2 regions of the Arthrobacter ramosus genome follow, and region 2 is predicted to be linked to the other one. Evidence: predicted binding sites of a transcription regulator. Region 2 holds the regulator's gene; the other holds the start of a gene.

Region 1 (4,865 bases), 2.5 Mb from region 2:
GGCTGGATGATCCTCATCGGGCTCGTTCCGTTCCTCGGCAGCCTGGCGCTGTTGATCTTCATGTTCCTTCCGCCCAAGCCCGAGGGCCAGCGATTCGACGTCCCCGCCTAAGTCCACATCAGAGGACACTCTGAAGGGCCGCCGGCGTCATGCCTGTGGCCCTTCAGTGTCTGTCCCGGATTGCCACGCGTCGCAGTGACAAGGTCCACGCCGCTACTGGCCACGCTGCCCGGACGATGGGTGGCTCGGCCCATTCTGTCGTGTAGAGAGGACTGAGCATGTCTATTAGTGTTCGGTTGCAATCGTCGACAGTTGCATTTGTCTAGACCTCGCAATCAGCCCCCATTCCTTGGCCCGCGGCGCGAGCTTGAATCAGGGCGCGCCAAGCGCGACCCCGCAGTTGACGTCGACGTGCGCGATCTCCTGCATGCGGCGCATCACTGCCAGGTTTATGTCGGAAAGTGGTGTTATTCATTGTGGCGTTATTCCTCACGATCAGGGCAGAGGTGCGCCGGCAGGCAACATCTCGTTTACGGCGCGCCGCTATACCATGTGACCCCAACCTGATTGCGCAGGACACGCTCTTCTTCGAATATATATTCGATTCCAAGTCTAGTGTCGGCCACCGACAGGACCGGGACTCCACCATGTTGCATCTGATTGCGCCGAATAGTCTGTCCTTACTGGTTCGCCTGTGTTTGAGTACTGCTAATTGAGGTCCAGAGCGATTGGGATCGTTGGCATGCGCGCAAACGAGCAAAATCTAAATCCGGCGCCGCGGGGTCGGTTGGAGAAAGCCTATGAGTCCAACATCGGGATCCTCCCGGCGATCGTTATCTTCGTTGTGGGGTTCTTTCCGCTTCGGCAGGTTCTGGGATTCTGGGCGGCCATCGCCATTGTGTTCCTGTTGGGCATTGCGTCGATGCGAATCATCGGACTGCTTGTCGCGCCTTCGATAAGACGGCGCACGGCTTTGGATGCCGACCAAGGCCTCTTCGAATGTCAGCTCCGCGAGAAGGACTCGAAGTCCGCCCCTGGTTCTGATCGAAGCCCGCAAGTCTGCTGGGCACTTGCCGTAAAGATTTCGTAAAGATCCTGCCGAATAGCTGAGAGCGCGCGCAACCTGCCGATAGCTTTTAGAGGCGCCGCCACTTGGGCGTCCCCCAATCCTCAGGTGGCGGCGCTTCTCGAAGTTGGCCACTTCCTTAGAGGACAAACAGATTCTTGCATAAGCATTTGACGCTCGAGCGGGCAGTCTTAGTTGAATCTTGATCTTTTCTTAGTGTTTCCTTGAGGTTCACCCTGTAATGGGCCGTTTTCGTCTGTAGGCTATCTCCAGCTACGATCAGGAGGTTGTCCGGACCGAAAGGCATCCCTGCTCGTGGATTTTGGCCGCTATCTCATTGACCTTATGGTCTTCGTTGGCATCACCGTTGTGCTGATGTGTTCTTTCCACCTCCTCGTGCTGTGGCACAAGAAGCGGAAGTACACGAAGTTGTCGCGCCCTGAGAGACAGTCACTGCCGGGTCGCGATCCCCAGGCGGGCTCGGGGCGGATGATTGTCACCGGCGTCCAAAGGCCATGACAATGGCAACTACCGCCGCGACGACCAGCACCGTCGCAACCCAGATCCATTGTTGTCCGTCCAAGTCCGCCCCGCTCTCAGGTCTTGGTCCAGTCTCCCAAAATCGAGGGTATTGGGCGAGGGCCTCCCGTCCTGACCTTCTTTGAAAAGCGATGGCACGCAACACGCCGGCGACATGCCGCTGACGGGGCCTTCCCGGATTCAAAGAGGGTCAGGATGGTCGCTGGCACAAACCTCGCCGCGGGACCGCCCTTAGTTCAGTGCGATGACGAGCATCTGGTTGGTGCCCGGGATGCACGTCTGTAGAATCGCTCGCGGGAATCCGCCGAATACCGCTGCGACGTTGTTGGTGGTCCCGCCTTGGGGCACCTGGCCGCGTGCGGTCACGGTGTACGTGCCGTAACCGGGGATGCTCACGGTCTCGCCGACGCCGATGCCCGAGAATCGGGCCCACCCGCCGCAGAAATCATGTTCGGTAATGAACAGCGCGTAGGCGTCCGTGGGGGTGAAGTGGATCGGGCCAATGCAACTGTCCACGGCGGCCTGGCCACCTGAACCCGCAACATAGATGGTCCGCACCGCCGGAGCGGGGGCAGGTGCAGGCGCTGGCGCCGGAGCAGGTGCAGGCGCTGGCGCCGGAGCGGGGGCCGGTGCAGGCGCAGGGGCGGGGGCCGCGGCAACCGGCGGCCCTGTCAGCTTTAGCACCTGGCCGGGCACGATGACGGAATAGGCGCTGAGCCCATTGGCCGCCAGCATCCCATTGACGTCGACGCCGAACCTGGCGGCAATCGAGCCAACGGTGTCGCCGCTGACCACCGTGTAGGCGTTCGTGTCAGGCGCAGGAGCAGGAGCAGGAGCAGGAGCGGGTGGAGCTGCGACTGCGGCCGCCGCCGCTGCGGGAGCTGACGGCGCGACGGCGGCCGGTGCCTGCGTCTGTACTGGCGCCTGTGTGGCTCCCGGCGTGGGACTGGCAGCCGGCGTCGGACTGGCTGCGGCCGGCGAAGGCGCGGCAATACCGGCTCCCGAACCGAGCTGCGGGGCAATTGCGGCGCTCGTGCCTGCCGGCGCAAGTACCTGTGAGTAGTTCTGCATCGTCACGGCGCCAATGGCGACCACTGCCACGATTGCCCAGGTGGCTATTGATGCCTTGTACCTGGCGAGTGTTCTTACCCCCGCGGATATCAGGGCGAGGACGTTGCCTCCGCCGATCCCGCTGTGCCTGTACTCCTGCTGATACATGTCGGATCCCCGTAATTAATCGTTTCTGGGGCCGGTCGGTTGGCTGGCCCGGAAGGTGATACGCAGGCGCAGGGGATGGCGCTTGTTGAGACCCTTTTGCTTAAATGCGCAGCACTGAGGAATCCCTCGATCCATCTACTTTGATAAATCCATCAAAGGGATGTACGAACCCGTTTTGATAAATCCATCAGTGAGATTTACGAAAGAGATATTTCCTTTTCCCTGCTGCAGGTGATTTGAGTGTAGGAATGGGAAATTCCCTCCACACGAGTGGGTGCCACTTGCTTTTATTTCCGGCAGCCCGCCAAACACTCGTAAGTCTTCGTCGGCGGCGGGAGGGGCGGCCCTTAGGGTCCGGACTTCCAGCCCTCGCGCGGGGAGCTGTGATGATGACTAAACTAAGTCTGCTTAGTAATTAGTAGGCATATTTATCCGGAGAATTGACGAATTCGGCATTGCGCTCCGCAAATGCGGAGCGGCTATTTTCCGGGAATTTATCCACCGTGTTGGGGAGGGCTTGACCATGCACTTGACCACTGGGACAGAATGGGTCCATGAGTCGAATCGCAATCATCGGCGGCCACGGCAAGGTGGCCTTGCAACTGTCCCGCATCCTGAGCAACGAAGGTCACGCGGTCACTTCCTTCATCCGCAATCCGGAACACGCCCCCGACGTCGAAGTGACGGGTGCCGCCCCGGTAGTACTCGACGTCGAGAATTCGACGACGGCGGAGATCGCCGCTGCACTTGACGGCCACGACGCGGTGGTGTGGTCCGCCGGGGCAGGCGGAGGCAATCCGCAACGTACGTATGCAGTGGACAGGGACGCCGCCATCCGCTCGATGGATGCCGCGGCGCAAACGGGCGTGGCCCGCTATGTGATGGTGTCCTACTTTGGCGCAGGACCTAGCCATGGCGTTCCCGAGGACAACAGCTTCTACGCCTACGCGGATGCCAAGGCCGCGGCGGACGAGTACCTGCGTGCGACTGACCTCGACTGGACGATCCTTGGCCCGGGCGCACTGACCAGCAATCCTGGGTCTGCGCTCATTGAGGTAAGCCCCGCAGACCCGGGCACCGGGACCGAAACTTCGCGGGCCAATGTTGCCCTAGTGGCTGCCGCCGTCCTGGAACTGCCCGAGACTGTCCGCCACACCATCGAGTTCAGGGACGGCTCGGTACCTGTGGTCGAGGCCCTCACGGCGTCCTAGCCGCACCCTGCTCGGTCGGGAGCCGGGCCGGGACGGCACCTGCCGGGATATGTTGGTAGGGCTAGTCCCTCGGCAGGTGCCCGGGACGCTGCCGCTACGACGTCTGGGGAAATCGGGAACATGGACCAGTTGGCACTCATTGTTGGATTGCTGCTTGCAACGGTCGTGGCCGTGGGCTTGGGGGACCGCTTGCGGCTCCCGTACCCGGTGCTGATGCTGTTGCTGGCTGCGGCGATGACCTTCATCCCTGGCTTCCCGGACTTTGAGCTTGCGCCTGAACTGATCCTCCCGATCTTCCTCCCTCCGTTGCTCTTCGCGACCGCCCAGAAGAGTTCCTGGGCGGTCTTCCGGGTCCGTTGGCGGACGCTTCTGCTCATGGCGGTGGCACTCGTGGTCGTTTCGACGGCGGCCGTTGCCGGAGCCGCGTGGCTCATGATTCCAGGGATCGGCATTCCGGCGGCGATCGCACTGGGTGCCATGGTGGCTCCGCCGGACCCCGTGGCGGTTGAATCCGTTGCCGGCCGCGTCCACATGCCGCGCAGGCTCATCACCGTGCTGCAGAGCGAAGGGCTGTTCAACGACGCCGCCGCCATCGTGATCTTCCAGACCGCGGTGGCGGCGACGGTTTCCGGCACCAAGCTGGGGGCCGGCGTCGTGCTCCAATTCGTCATCGGTGCTGCCCTGGCCGTCATTGTCGGCATCGCGATGGGCTGGTTGACGAGGCTGATCACCAAGCTGGTCACCTCCATGGTGGCCCGAAGTGCCGTGACCCTGGTGATTCCTTTCGCCGCATACATCCTGGCTGAAGAGCTGCACGCCTCGGGGGTGAT
Region 2 (4,865 bases):
GAGACCGTGGGGGAACGGACCGCCCTCGAACTCCTGGACAAAGCCGTTGCCGGTATGGGCGGCCAAAACCGCACGGGCCAACACCAGATGGCCAGGCAGGTGGCGCGGGCGATCGAGACCGGCGAACACCTCCTGGTCCAGGCGGGCACAGGCACGGGCAAGTCCCTCGCGTACTTGATTCCGCTGATTGCGCACGCGATGGAAAGCAACAAGCCTACGCTCGTGTCCACGGCCACCCTCGCCCTGCAGACGCAGATCGTGGGCCGGGATTTGCCCCGGCTCCTGGAAACCATCAATCCGGAGCTGGAGCGCCCGGTCAGCATCGCCCTGGTCAAGGGCCGGGCCAACTATGTCTGCCGGCACAAGCTGGAGGGCGGGTTCCCCAGCGAGGAGCCTGCTGAGGGGCAGTTGTTCTCCCTCGGCGAGGACACGAGCGTTCCGCATCTCGCCGCAGCCATCGGCGGCCCGGCCTCGCAGCTTGGCAAGGAAGTCCTGCGGCTGCGTGAGTGGGCCGGGAAGACCGCAACGGGGGACCGGGATGAACTTATGCCGGGCGTGACGGACCGGGCCTGGCGCCAGGTATCCGTCACCTCGATGGAGTGCCTCGGGGCTCAGAAGTGTCCCATGGCGGAGGAGTGCTTCAGCGAGCTGGCCCGCCACCGTGCCGCGGAGTCCGACGTCGTGGTCACCAATCACGCGATGCTCGCAGTCAGCGCCTTCGAAGGCCTGGCCGTGTTGCCCGAATACGACGTCGTCGTGGTGGACGAGGCCCACGAGCTCCAGGACCGGGTGACCGGGGCTGTGTCCGGGCAGCTGTCCGTGGCGATGATCCATGCCGCGGCCTCCAGCGCCCGCAAACACACGGCCATCACCGTGGACGCGCTGAACGCCGTCGCGGACCGCCTGGAACTCGCGATCATCGGTGCGCCGTCCGGCCTCCTGCCCAACGGGCTCAATGATGAGCAACTTGATTGCGTGGACCAGCTCCGGGAAGCCTGCCGTGCAGCGCTTTCCGATTCGAAGGGAGATTCGTCCAACGCGGTCGACGGCGGACGCCAGCTCGCGCGCTCACGGCTGATGTTGATCCTCGAGCTGTGCGAACGGCTCCTCGCGGCGCGGGAAAACCGGGAAGTCGTATGGTTTTCCCGGAACAGTACTTTTGATCCGCAGCAGGGCTACACGGCGCCCGACGAGGATTCGCCCGCGCTCATCAATATCGCGCCGCTCAGCGTTGCCGGACGCCTCCGGGAAGGGCTCTTCGCAGGCCATACCGTGGTGTTGACCTCCGCCACCTTGGCAATCGGCTCTGCATTCGAGGCCACAGCCGGAGGGCTGGGCCTGACCGGACAAGGCGCCCCCAGCTGGACAGGCGTGGATGTAGGCTCGCCCTTCGACTACCCGAAGCAGGGCATGCTGTACGTCGCCAAGCACCTGCCTAAGCCGGGGCGCGGCACCTCGCCCGAAGCGCTTGACGAACTTGAAGAGCTCATCAAGGCCTCGCACGGCGGAGCCTTGTGCCTCTTTTCTTCCCGACGTGCGGCGGAGGACGCGGCGGAAGCGATGCGATCACGCCTGGACATGGACATCCTGTGCCAAGGCGAATCGACCATGGCCGCGTTGGTGAGGCAGTTTGCCGAGGAGGAGGACACATGCCTGTTCGGCACCATGTCCCTCTGGCAGGGCGTTGACGTTCCAGGCGGTTCATGCCGGCTGGTAGTGATTGACCGGATACCGTTCCCTCGTCCGGACGATCCCCTGATGACGGCACGGTCCCGCGCGGTGGCGCAGGCCGGCGGCAACGGTTTCATGGCAGTTTCGGCAACGCACGCGGCCATCCGGCTGGCCCAAGGGGCCGGCCGCCTCATCCGCTCAACCGGGGACAAGGGCGTCGTGGCAGTCCTGGATTCACGGCTTTCGACCGAGCGCTATGGCAACTTCCTCCGGGCAGCGTTGCCGCCCTTCTGGCCCACCACGGACCGTTCAGTGGTGCGGGGTGCGCTGGAACGGCTTTACGCCGACTCAGCCAAGGCTTAGATCGGCCGCACCAGCAAGCAGCGGCCTAAGGCCCGCGAAAACCGGCGCTTGTTTCCGATCCCGGAACCTGTTGCCCCGGAGCTGGAAACAAGACCCGGTCCTTGGCCCGGGTAGTTCCCCGCTACCGCGAACTAAAGTGAACGCAGGACCGAGACGACTTTGCCCATGATGGTGGCATGGTCGCCCAGGATGGGCTCGTACTGCGTGTTCTGGGGGAGCAGCCACGTATGGCCGTCGCGCTGCCGGAAGGTCTTGACGGTGGCTTCATCGTCCAGGAGTGCGGCCACGATGTCGCCGTTGAGGGCGTCGTTTTGACGCCGTACCACCACCCAGTCTCCATCGCAGATAGCTGCGTCGATCATGGAATCGCCGGCGACCCTGAGCATGAAGAGCTCGCCATGGCCTACCAACTGGCGGGGCAGCGGCAGGACGTCTTCGACGGTCTGGTCCGCCAGGATGGGTCCGCCGGCGGCAATGCGCCCGACGAGGGGAACCATGGCCGTGTCACTGGCACTCGCGAGTTCCGTGACGGCCATGCCGCCGGCGCTGCGGAGTTTCGCCGGCGCTTCAACGCCGGGTATGACGGAGCCGCCGTCCAGGGTCAAGGGCATGAGGACTTCCATCGCACGCGGGCGCTTGGGATCGCGACGAAGATAGCCGAGCTTCTCGAGCTGTGACAACTGGTGCGTGACGCTGGACAAGCTGGCCAAACCAACCGTGTCCCCGATTTCGCGCATCGACGGCGGATAGCCGTGATCGTTCACTGAACGTTGGATGGTCTCCAGGATTTTCTTCTGGCGGACGGTCAGGCTCTTGGGGGCCTTCTGCGGCTGCTGGCTCCGCGCTGAGGCCGACCCGCTGCCAGTGGCTTTCGCTGCCATGTTCGCCAACGCCCTTCCGTTCCGCCCGTTCGGCCCTGAGGCGCTTGCCGGGACTGTCGGCCTGAAATGTCAGACCCTCCTGTTGCACTGGTTCAGTGCTCGTTCCTTCACTCAAACGTAGGGCAGGCACAGGCGTTTTTCAAACATTTGTTCTAGCGAGTCTCGACATCGTTCGTTGATAAGTGCTAAAAATGTCATAGCAAGGTTCGAATATGTGTTCTATAAAAGTGATGCAGGATCCGGGTGTTCGTTCGAATCGTTCGAACAGAACAACGAACAACCGTCCTGCAAGCACTGACTGAAGGCAAGAATTGGCAGCCGCAACCAGAGATTCCGGAACGCGGCATTGTTCAGAAGGGCTCAGCTCATGTCCGCAATCACCATCACCCACAGGTCCGGCCGCAGTACGGCACCGGGCCGGCTTCGCCTGACCCGCCGGGGCCGCGTGGTCTTCTTCGGCGTCCCTGGAATGCTCTTGGTCGCAGTGCTGCTCAGCCTGGCGGGATTCCTGAATTCGCCGGCCAAGGCTGCTGATTCCGCCGCCGAGCTGCAGCCCACCTCCAGTGCGAGCGTTACGGTGCAAGTGGGCCAGTCCTTGTGGGGGATTGCGGGCATTGCCGCGCCTTCCCGGGATCCGCGCGACGTCGTTGCCGAGATTATCCAGCTGAACAACCTTCAGGACGGCCACATCGTGCCGGGCCAGCAACTGTTCATTCCTGCCACCTGACAGCAAGGTTGGCCGGGCTGACAGTTCGCCTGGACGGGCGCCGGGCCGTCACAGTTTCAGTGCATCCACCGTGGCGCCTTAAACTGTCATGGTGAGTGACCAGCTTGAGCGACTTGACCGACTTCCCCTCCGGACCAACCTCCGCGGCCTGAGCCCGTATGGCGCGCCGCAGCTTGATGTTCCGATTTTGCTCAACGTCAACGAAAACACGCATGGCGTACCAGCCGATGTCCAGGCAGCCATCACCGAAGCGGTAGCGGCAGCCGCCGTCGGACTGAACCGCTATCCCGACCGCGAATTCACCGAACTGCGCGAGGCCCTTGCGGAATACCTCGGCCACGACCTTGCGGCCGAGAACATCTGGGCTGCCAACGGCTCCAACGAAGTACTGCAGCAGATCCTCCAGGTTTTCGGTGGCCCCGGCCGGACCGCGCTCGGTTTCCCGCCCACGTACTCCATGTACCCTCTGCTTGCCAGCGGAACCGACACGGCATACATCGCTGGAGTTCGCGCTGAAGACTATGGACTCGATGCAGCCTCGGCCGCCGCGCAGGTCCGCGAACTCAAGCCGAATGTCGTGTTCCTCTGCTCCCCGAACAACCCCACCGGCACGGGGCTTGGGCTGGACGTCGTCGAAGCCGTTTACGAGGCCGGCGAGGCGAGCCAGACGGTCGTGATCGTGGACGAGGCCTACCACGAGTTCGCCCACGACAACACGCCAAGTGCGTTGACGCTCCTCCCTGGCCGGGAGCGCCTTATTGTCTCCCGGACCATGAGCAAGGCGTTCGCCCTGGCCGGTGCACGCATCGGCTACATGGCAGCTGCACCCGAGGTCGCCGATGCGATCCGCTTGGTCCGCCTTCCGTATCACCTGTCCGCCATCACCCAGGCAACCGCGCTGGCTGCCCTCCGGCACCGCGAAGCCCTCATGGCCGACGTCGAGGACATCAAGATCCAACGCGACCGCATTGTCAGCGAGTTGACCCGCATGGGCTTCAAGCCCGCCGCCTCGGATTCGAACTATGTGTTCTTCGGCGGAATCGAAAACCCCCACGCCCTGTGGCAAGGCCTCCTGGAGCGCGGTGTCCTGATCCGCGACGTCGGCATACCGGGCCACCTCCGTGTCACCGCCGGTACAGAGCCGGAGACCACGGCCTTCCTTGAGGCGCTTGAAGCCTTGCTGGACGGCCAGGTCTCCGCACCGGCCTAGACTTGAACAAGTC

What was found. Region 2 encodes LexA, which represses DNA repair genes until DNA is damaged. Its sites were predicted from a motif close to TCGAACANNTGTTCGA; they were not measured.
Region 1: ABD742_RS03445 (LysM peptidoglycan-binding domain-containing protein) is a predicted target of LexA. The motif match lies at 2,977-2,992, and genes of this name have one in related genera.

The regions. Positions count from the first base shown of each region.
Region 1 covers NZ_BAAAWN010000001.1:720,819-725,683, forward strand. The annotation lists gene ABD742_RS03435 (DUF805 domain-containing protein) at 1-111, shown strand, start outside; gene ABD742_RS03440 (hypothetical protein) at 743-1,090, shown strand; gene ABD742_RS03445 (LysM peptidoglycan-binding domain-containing protein) at 1,838-2,824, opposite strand; gene ABD742_RS03450 (NAD(P)H-binding protein) at 3,379-4,035, shown strand; gene ABD742_RS03455 (Na+/H+ antiporter) at 4,156-4,865, shown strand, end outside.
Region 2 covers NZ_BAAAWN010000001.1:3,185,310-3,190,174, reverse strand. The annotation lists gene ABD742_RS14765 (ATP-dependent DNA helicase) at 1-2,034, shown strand, start outside; gene lexA (transcriptional repressor LexA) at 2,166-2,915, opposite strand; gene ABD742_RS14755 (LysM peptidoglycan-binding domain-containing protein) at 3,283-3,642, shown strand; gene ABD742_RS14750 (histidinol-phosphate transaminase) at 3,734-4,852, shown strand.